DNA from 2 places in the Kitasatospora sp. NE20-6 genome. Region 1 is predicted to be linked to the other one. Evidence: riboswitches for the same ligand, from Rfam matches in the RefSeq annotation. Region 1 holds a riboswitch; the other holds the start of a gene.
What was found. Region 1 has a riboswitch for glycine ahead of gcvT (glycine cleavage system aminomethyltransferase GcvT). Riboswitches for the same ligand answer to the same signal wherever they lie in the genome.

Region 1 (4,437 bases):
CGACGGTGGCCGGCCCACGGTTCCGGCCGGCGAGGCGACCCGGGCCCGGTCCGGGCCCGGACCTCGGTCGGTCCGGAGTGCGCGACAGTGCGGTGCAGAGCGGTGCGGTGGTTCCGTACGCCGGTGCGGCGGTGCAGGTTTCGTTTTCGGGGTGCCACGGACCGCCGCTCGGTCGTCCGGGGGTCCGGACGGGGCGGTCTGACGGCGTTGCAGGTGGTGCGGTTGGTGCGGGGCGCCGGGCGCGGCATGCACATCGCGCGTGGTCGGCCGAGGGCGCGCTCACCTTTGTGGGGGTCGGCACGCGCACTGCGTTGGGCAGCACTCTCTGTCATCGGGGTGTCGTTCCGCCAGAGGAGGCAACCGAAGGATGCCCAACTGTGATCTGTCGGCATGCACCCGTGTCGGGCCCGAATAGGCGTCTTCACACGGTTGAAACATTCGGGTCAAGACGCCCACTGACCAAAGCCCGCCAACGGCGGAAACCCGCCACCACCTGGGCATGACGCTGCGCGAGGAGATCGCGCGGAGGCGGTGGCGGGACGGGGCGGAACGGGTCGCCGGGTGCTGCGGGTCAGCGGCCCGGGTAGCCCGGCCAGGGCTGCTGCGGCCATCCCTGCGGACCCGGGGCCGACTGCGGAGAGTAACCGTAGGGCGGGTAGGGGGCCGCCTGCTGCGGGTGCCCGTACCGGGTGTCGCGGTCGAAGAAGGGACGGGCGTTGGCGCGCATCCACATCGCCACCGGGTCGAACTCGTCGGCCGTCGCCACCGTGGAGACCGCCGTCCCGTCCGGGACGAGCGCCGCGGCCCGCTGCACCAGCGCCCGCGCCGCCTCCACCGACGGCGGCGAGTTGTCGTACAGGTCGAGCCCGATCGCGACGTACGGCTCGCCGAGCGCCGGCTGCACCCACGCGCGCCGCAGCGAGCGCAGCGGACGGATCTCGGCCGCCTGCTGCTCCAGCATCGCCCAGAACTGCGGGGCGTCGAGCCGGGGCTCCGAGATGCGCAGCGGCCCGGCCGGCAGCCGGTCCAGGCCGAGCGCGACCCGTCTCAGGTCGGCCCACGGGATGCCGACCCCGCCGCCGGGGACGTGCGGGTTGAGCCACAGGCCCCAGCGGGTGCGGAACAGCGCGCCGGCGATCTCCGCGCCGGAGACCACCTCGTGCGCCCGGGCCCAGCCGCTGGCGGCGAGCTGCTCGGGGGAGGTGGCGGCGGGGGCGTAGCCGTGCCCGCCGATGTCCATGTTGCCGTACTGCGCGTCGGGGCTGCCGGGGGTGCCGTGCCAGAGCAGCATCCAGACCTGCCCCTGGGCGAGCGCCCGCAGCAGGTTCTCGTACGCGTCGTAACGCTCCGGGGCGACCGCGCCGAGGGCACGTTCGATGCCGCCCGGGTCGCCGCCGGGGCGCGCCACGGGTGCCTGGCCCCACCGGCCCGGCCCGCCGTCTGCCGCTCCCGCGCTCATGCGCCCGCCTCGCTCCGCTCGCTCACGTCGCCGTGCCCCGTCTTGTCGCGTGTTCCGCCGTTCGTCCGGACTCCCGGGGAGCACCCTATTGCGCGGGGCGGACACGCGTCATGCCGCACACCCCCGCACGGTCTCCCGGCCAGGTCGCTCACCCGCGCACGTAGAAGGGGGCGACCCGGGTGAGCAGCCACTCGACCACCGGGTCGTCGACCATGTCCAGCAGCACCAGGTGGACGCCCCAGGCGGGCGGCGCGGTTGCGAGCGCGCGGCCCAGCGCCTCGTTGACGGCCGCCGGATCGGCCGGCCCGGCCGGGTCGAGCTGCACGCCGACGTAGAGCTGCACGGGGTCGGCCTCGACCCGGGCGAGGGTCCGCCGGGCCGTCAGCACCCCGCGCAGCGAGGCGAGTTCGGTGGTCGCGGCGGCCAGGAACGCGTACGGCTCCTGGTGCGGCTCGGGCTCGCGCAACGCGACGGCGGCGCCCTCGGAGAGCGGCTCGGCGGCCCAGCGTTCGTCCCGCGGGCCGCGGCGCAGCTCGCCGACGCCCTCCGGCGGCACCGGGATGCCGACCGGCGCCTCGGGGTTGACCGCGATGCCGATGCCCGGCGGCAGCCCGCGGGCGAACTCCCACACCGGGGCGATCGCGAAGGCCATGCCGGGCGCGTGCCGGAGGAACTGCTCCTGCGAGGAGAACACCGGCACGTACGGCGTGCCGGCCAGCTCGATCGTCGGCAGGTCGAGCGAGGCGCCCTGCGGGTCGGCGCCGGCCGGCAGCGGGATCCACACCTGGCTGCGGGCGAGCACCTCCACCACGCGGGGGGTCGCGCCGGGGTCGCCGAGCGCCGCGGTGAGCACCTGCTCCAGTTCGTTGGACGGCCAGCTGCCGCCCTCCGGCGCCGTGCCGGGTGCGGCCCACGCCTGTGCCTCGCCCGCCGGATACCCCATGAACCGCCCCTTCGATCGACCCCTGCACAGAGCCTAGCGGGCCGCCCCCCTCTCCCATCAGGCCCGGCGGCATGCCATGATGAGCGCGCTCGACACCACCAACTTCATACAGGCCGCTCGAACCCGCGCGGGAGAGTCCGGAACGCCCCTGGGGTGTGGCCGGCGCCGAAGGAGCAAGTCCTCCCCGGAATCTCTCAGGCACAGATACCGCACGGGCGAGGCACATCTGGAAAGTGGACACGGCCGCGCCGTGCGCCCACCCACGGTGCAAGCCGCCATCCTGGAAGGAGGCGGTGAAGCTCTCAGGTTGTTGACGACAGACGGGGAGACTCCACCCCAGCATGCCCTTCAGCAGCCTAGGAGTCCTGCCGTCATGTCCCTCCGCCACACCGCCCTCGACGCGCTGCACCGTTCGCTCGGCGCGACCATGACCGACTTCGCGGGCTGGGACATGCCGCTGCGCTACGGCAGCGAGCGCGAGGAGCACCTCGCCGTCCGCACGAAGGCCGGCCTGTTCGACCTGTCGCACATGGGCGAGATCACCGTCAGCGGCCCGCAGGCCGGCGAGCTCCTCGACCACGCGCTGGTCGGCTTCATCTCCGCCCTCGGCGTGCTGCGCGCCCGCTACACCATGATCTGCCGCGAGGACGGCGGCATCCTCGACGACCTGATCGTCTACCGCACCGCCGAGGACGCGTACATGGTGGTCGCCAACGCCTCCAACGCGCAGGTCGTGCTCGACGCCCTGACCGAGCGCGCCGCGGGCTTCGACGCGACCGTCCGCGACGACCGCGACGCGTACGCGCTGATCGCCGTGCAGGGCCCGGAGGCGAACGGCATCCTGGGTTCCGTCACCGACGCCGACCTGCCGGGCCTCAAGTACTACGCGCTGCTGCCCGCCACCGTCGCCGGCCGTGAGGTGTGGCTGGCCCGCACCGGCTACACCGGCGAGGACGGCTTCGAGGTCTTCTGCGCCCCCGCCGACGCCGAGCACCTGTGGCAGGCCCTCACCGGCGCCGGCGCGGACAGGGGCCTGGTGCCGTGCGGCCTGTCCTGCCGCGACACGCTGCGCCTGGAGGCCGGCATGCCGCTGTACGGGCACGAGCTGTCGACCGACCTGACGCCGTTCGACGCGGGCCTGGGCCGGGTGGTGCGCTTCGACAAGACCACCAACGACGGCGCGTTCGTCGGCCGCAAGGCGCTGGAGCAGGCCGCCGCCGAGGCGGAGTCCGCGCCGCCGCGCAAGCTCGTCGGCCTGGTCTCCGAGGGCAAGCGGGTGCCGCGCGCCGAGTACGCCGTGGTCGACGCGGACGGCGCCGTGATCGGCCGGATCACCTCCGGCGCACCCTCGCCCACCCTCGGGAAGCCGATCGCGATCGCGTACGTGGACGCCGCGCACGCCGGGCCCGGCACGGCCGTGGCGGTGGACGTCCGCGGCCGTCCCGAGCCGGTCGAGGTCGTGGCGCTGCCGTTCTACAAGCGCGCCCGCTGAGCCCGTTCCCCGCACCACAGCCCGGTCCGCTCAGCGGACGGCTCCGCCCTACCCTCTTGCGATCCTGGAGAATGACGCCATGAGCAACCCCACGCACCTGCAGTACACCAAGGAGCACGAGTGGCTGACGGCCGCCGAGGACGGTGTCTCGACGGTCGGCATCACCAAGCACGCCGCCGACGCCCTCGGTGACATCGTCTACGTCCAGCTTCCCGCCGTCGGCGACACGGTGACCGCGGGTGAGACCTGTGGCGAGCTCGAATCCACCAAGTCGGTCAGCGACCTGTACTCGCCGGCCACCGGCGAGGTCGTCGAGATCAACGAGGGCGTCGTCGACGACCCCGCGCTGGTCAACGGCGACCCCTTCGGCGAGGCGTGGCTGTTCAAGGTCCGCGTCGAGGCGACCGACGAACTGCTCGACGCCGACGCGTACACCGCCTTCACCGGCGCCTGACCGCCGCTCCACCCCGGGGGCGGCCGCAGCGCAGCGGCCGCCCCACCCTGGCCCCAGCCCGCTCCGCCCACGGGGAGATCCCACCTCAT
Region 2 (4,437 bases), on a different contig from region 1:
AGGCCGAGGGTGCGGTTGGAGGTCCAGCCCCAGGCGTTGCCCTGGCTGACGGCGACCAGGAGTGCGGAGAGCCAGCCGGCGAGGGTGACGGCGCCCAGCGGGTCGGCGCCGCCGGCCTTGTCGACGACCGGGTCGGTGGGCACCCGCAGGGCGACCAGCAGGACGGCGAGCAGACCGAAGCCGAGGCCCATCCAGAAGATCGACTTGTAGCTCCAGTGCTCCAGCAGCACACCGGTCACGACCAGGCCGAGGCCGCTGCCGACGCCCATGGAGGCGCTGATGGCGGCGACGCCGCCGGTGACCTTGGCCTTGGGCAGCTCGTCGCGGACGATGCTGATCGCCAGCGGCAGCACGCCGCCGCCGGCGCCCTGCAGCACGCGGGCGATGACGAGCCAGGTGAAGGAGTGCGTGCTGACGGCGATCGCGGAGCCGGCGACGAGGCCGCCGAGGGCCACGAGCAGCATCGGCTTGCGACCGCGCAGGTCGCCGAAGCGGCCGAGCATCGGGGTGAGGACGGCTGCGGACAGCAGGTTGGCGGTCATCAGCCAGGTGACGCTGGAGCCGGAGACGTCGAGTTCCTCGGCCAGCGACGGCAGGATCGGGACGACCGCGGTCTGCACCACGCTGAAGGCCAGCATGGCGAGGACGAGCGCGGGGAGTACGCGCGCACTGCTCGGCCGGTGTGCCGTGGTGGCGGGCTGTGGGGCCTCACTCACGGTGGTTCCTCCTGTCGTGCTGCCCGGAGCCGACTGCTTCAGGCATGCGATAGTGAATCAGCTGAAGTAACGATGCAGGTAGATACTTCAGCCTGTCAAATATCGACTGGTCAATCTTTGGGAAACACCTCGGCCCCGGCCCGCAGAAGCGGACCGGGGCCGGGGCGGCGACCGAAGGCGGCGGCCGGAGAAGCCGCCGGAGAAGCGGCCGGAGAGACGACCGCGGGCTGCCGTGACGGCGGCCCGCGAGACGCTGCCGGGGGCGCGGCGGCTCAGGACGGGCGCAGCGGATCCGGCCGCACCGGGCCGGAGGCCGTCCGCGCCGCGATCGGCGTCGCGACCGGCCCGGCCGCCAGCCCCGCGGCCTGCCCGGCCATCGCCGCGCTGCGCATGCCGCCCGAGGCCTCCGCCGTGTTGACCTGCTGCGGTTCGGACGGCTGCTGCGCGGTGCCGTCGTGGACCTCGACCTGCTCGCGCCGCAGCTCCTCGCGGACGAGCTCCTCCTCGGTGTAGCGCTCGACCACCAGGCGGACGCGCTCGATCGGCGCCAGGTACTTGCGGATCACCGGACGCTCCTCCCGGAGCGTCACCTCCTCCATGGCCTCGGCGATCTCCTGCTCGCTCAGCGCGGCCCGCTCGGCGTCGCCGACCGGCACCCGCTCCACCCGGACGCGCTCGCGGACCACCGGCACCCGCCGCTCGACGGCCTCCGACGTCACGTACTTGCGCAGCCGCGCGGTGCCCAGCACGTGCCACTCGGTGCTGATGTCGAGGCGCTCCTCGCGGCAGGTGATCTCCACCGGGCCGCTCGGCCCCGCCTCGGCAGCCTGCTTCGGCGCGAGCTGCGCCGCCGACGGGCCGTGCTGTGCAGCGGACGGCTGGACCAGGCGGCGGACGTTGTTCGACACCGCCGGCGGGGTCGAGGCCGCCGGAGCCGAAGCCGGTGCCGTCGCCGCCCGCTCGCCGTCGCCGCGGTCATGGCGGTCGCCGCGGTCGTGGCGGTCGGTGTGCCCGCCGTCCCGGTCGGTCCGCCCGTGCGGGTGCGCGTGTGCGTCCGTGGCCGGGGCGGTGCGCGCCGCGCCGCCGGAGACCGCGCCGAAGTCGGCGTCGGCGGGTGCCGCGGCAGGTGTCGCGGCGGACGCTGCGGCGGTGGCCGCCGGAGCGGTCGGGCGGCCGGTGCCCGAGGTGTCGAGGCCGTAGTAGCGGTAGAGCTGGAGCTCCTGGGCGGGCGAGAGGTGCTGGCCCACCCCGAAGTCCGGGGACTCCTTGATCAGGGACTTGTCGTACGGGACCTTGAGCTCCTCGCCGGAGAACTCGCTGGTCGTCAGCGGGACGAAGGCGTCCCTGCCGAAGATGCCGGTGCGGACCGCGGCCCACTCGGGCTCACCGGTCGCGTCGTCGAGGTACACCTCGTCAACCGTGCCGATCTTGTCACCGTTCCGGTCGACCGCCTTGTGTCCGATCAGGTCTCGCGGATCGATATCGGTCTGCACGCTGTTCTCCTCCGGGGCGACTGCTCCTGCGGCGCTCGGTTCGGCGGACGGCTGGAGGAGCTGGCCAGACGCCATCTCACACGAAACGGTATGAACCGGACACCCGCGAGCCGGGGAGGGCCGTCCGGGCGGCGGATGGTCCGTCCGGCGGACGGCCGTCCGGACGGCAGCCCCGGCGGAAGCCCGTGCGACGGCCGTCACAGCGACCGTGATCCACGCCTCTCCCGCTGGTATCCTGGGCGGCGACCGCCGAGCCCGCGCGGGAGAGTCCCCGACCCCGCTGAGCTGGGAAAGGGGCGCCGAAGGAGCAACTCCTCCCCGGAATCTCTCAGGCATCCGTACCGCGTGGGATAGGTCACTCTGGAAAGCAGGGCAGGGCCGATGGCGCAGGAGCCGCCGGCACCACTCTCACCGACGGTGCAAGTCGACAGGATGCCCCCGGGCACCGATGCGGCGAAGCTCTCAGGTACCGATGACAGAGGGGGAGGCCTGACGGGCTCGTACGTCTCCGGCTCCCCATGGCGGCCGACCGGCGTGCGCGCCCCCGCCGGTCCGTGACCAGGAGGCCTCGACCCCCATGAACGCCCAGCCGAACCTCACCGAGCTCGAGCAGGCCAGCCCCTTCGAGACCCGCCACATCGGCCCCGACGCCGCCGCCCAGGAGAAGATGCTGGCCCACGTGGGCTACGCCTCCCTGGACGAGCTCTCCGACGCGGCCGTGCCCGAGGCCATCCGCAGCCTGGAGGCGCTCGGCCTGCCCGCCGGCCGCAGCGAGGCCCAGGTGCTCGCGGAGCTGCGCGACCTGGCCGACCGCAACGAGGTCCTCACCTCGATGATCGGCCTGGGCTACTACGGCACCTTCACGCCGCCGGTGATCCTGCGCAACGTGCTGGAGAGCCCCGCCTGGTACACCGCCTACACGCCGTACCAGCCGGAGATCTCGCAGGGCCGCCTGGAGGCGCTGCTCAACTTCCAGACCGTCGTCTCCGACCTGACGGGCCTGGCCACCTCCGGCTCCTCGCTCCTCGACGAGGGCACCGCCGCCGCCGAGGCGATGGCGCTGGCCCGGCGCGTCACCAAGGTCAAGGGCGGCGTCTTCCTGATCGACGCCGACACCCTGCCGCAGACCGTCGCGGTGATCGAGACCCGCGCCGTGCCGACCGGCGTCGAGGTCGTCGTCGCCGACCTGTCGGGCGGCATCCCCGCGGAGATCGCCGAGCGCGGCGTCTTCGGCGTGCTGCTCCAGTACCCGGGCGCCTCCGGCGCGGTCCGCGACCTCGCCCCCGTCGTCGAGCAGGCGCACGGCCTCGGCGCGGTCGTCGCCGTCGCGGCCGACCTGCTGGCCCTCACCCTCCTGAAGTCGCCCGGCGAGCTCGGCGCCGACATCGCCTGCGGCACCTCGCAGCGCTTCGGCGTGCCGATGGGCTTCGGCGGCCCGCACGCCGGCTACCTCGCCGTGCGCGCCGAGTACGCCCGCAACCTGCCCGGCCGCCTCGTCGGCGTCTCCGTCGACGCCGACGGCACCCGCGCCTACCGCCTCGCGCTGCAGACCCGCGAGCAGCACATCCGCCGCGAGAAGGCCACCAGCAACATCTGCACCGCCCAGGTGCTGCTCGCCGTGATGGCCTCCATGTACGCCGTCTACCACGGCCCGGACGGCCTCGCGGACATCGCCCGCCGCACCCACCGCTACGCCGCGGCGCTCGCCGAGGGCCTGCGGGCCGGCGGGGTCGAGGTCGTGCACGGCGCGTTCTTCGACACCGTCACCGCCCGGGTGCCGCAGCGCGCCGACGCGGTCGTCGGGGCGGCCCGCGCGGCCGGCGTCAACCTGTACCGGGTGGACGCCGACACCGTCTCCGTCTCCTGCGACGAGACCACCACCCGCGCGCACCTGGCCGCCGTCCTCGGCGCGTTCGGCGTCACCGGCACCGAGCTGGCCGAGACCGCCGACACGCTGCCCGCCGCGCTGCTCCGCGAGGACGAGTACCTCACCCACCCGGTCTTCCACAGCCACCGCTCGGAGACCGCCATGCTGCGCTACCTGCGCCGCCTGTCGGACCGCGACTACGCGCTGGACCGCGGCATGATCCCGCTGGGCTCCTGCACCATGAAGCTCAACGCCACCACCGAGATGGAGCCGGTGACCTGGCCGGAGTTCGGCCAGCTGCACCCGTTCGCCCCGGCCGACCAGGTGCAGGGCTACCTCAGCCTGATCCACGGCCTGGAGC

Region 2: it holds a riboswitch for glycine, as region 1 does, so the genes downstream of both, gcvP (aminomethyl-transferring glycine dehydrogenase) here and gcvT (glycine cleavage system aminomethyltransferase GcvT) in region 1, are expected to answer to the same signal.

What each region holds. Positions count from the first base shown of each region.
Region 1 covers NZ_BPRL01000053.1:51,792-56,228, forward strand. Annotated here, with positions in the region: gene SNE206_RS29605 (enhanced serine sensitivity protein SseB C-terminal domain-containing protein) at 572-1,459, opposite strand; gene SNE206_RS29610 (enhanced serine sensitivity protein SseB) at 1,608-2,402, opposite strand; glycine riboswitch at 2,521-2,622, shown strand; gene gcvT (glycine cleavage system aminomethyltransferase GcvT) at 2,776-3,894, shown strand; gene gcvH (glycine cleavage system protein GcvH) at 3,974-4,348, shown strand; gene glyA (serine hydroxymethyltransferase) at 4,436-4,437, shown strand, end outside.
Region 2 covers NZ_BPRL01000072.1:13,019-17,455, forward strand. Annotated here, with positions in the region: gene SNE206_RS34285 (MFS transporter) at 1-716, opposite strand, end outside; gene SNE206_RS34290 (DUF2382 domain-containing protein) at 989-2,284, opposite strand; glycine riboswitch at 2,460-2,563, shown strand; gene gcvP (aminomethyl-transferring glycine dehydrogenase) at 2,787-4,437, shown strand, end outside.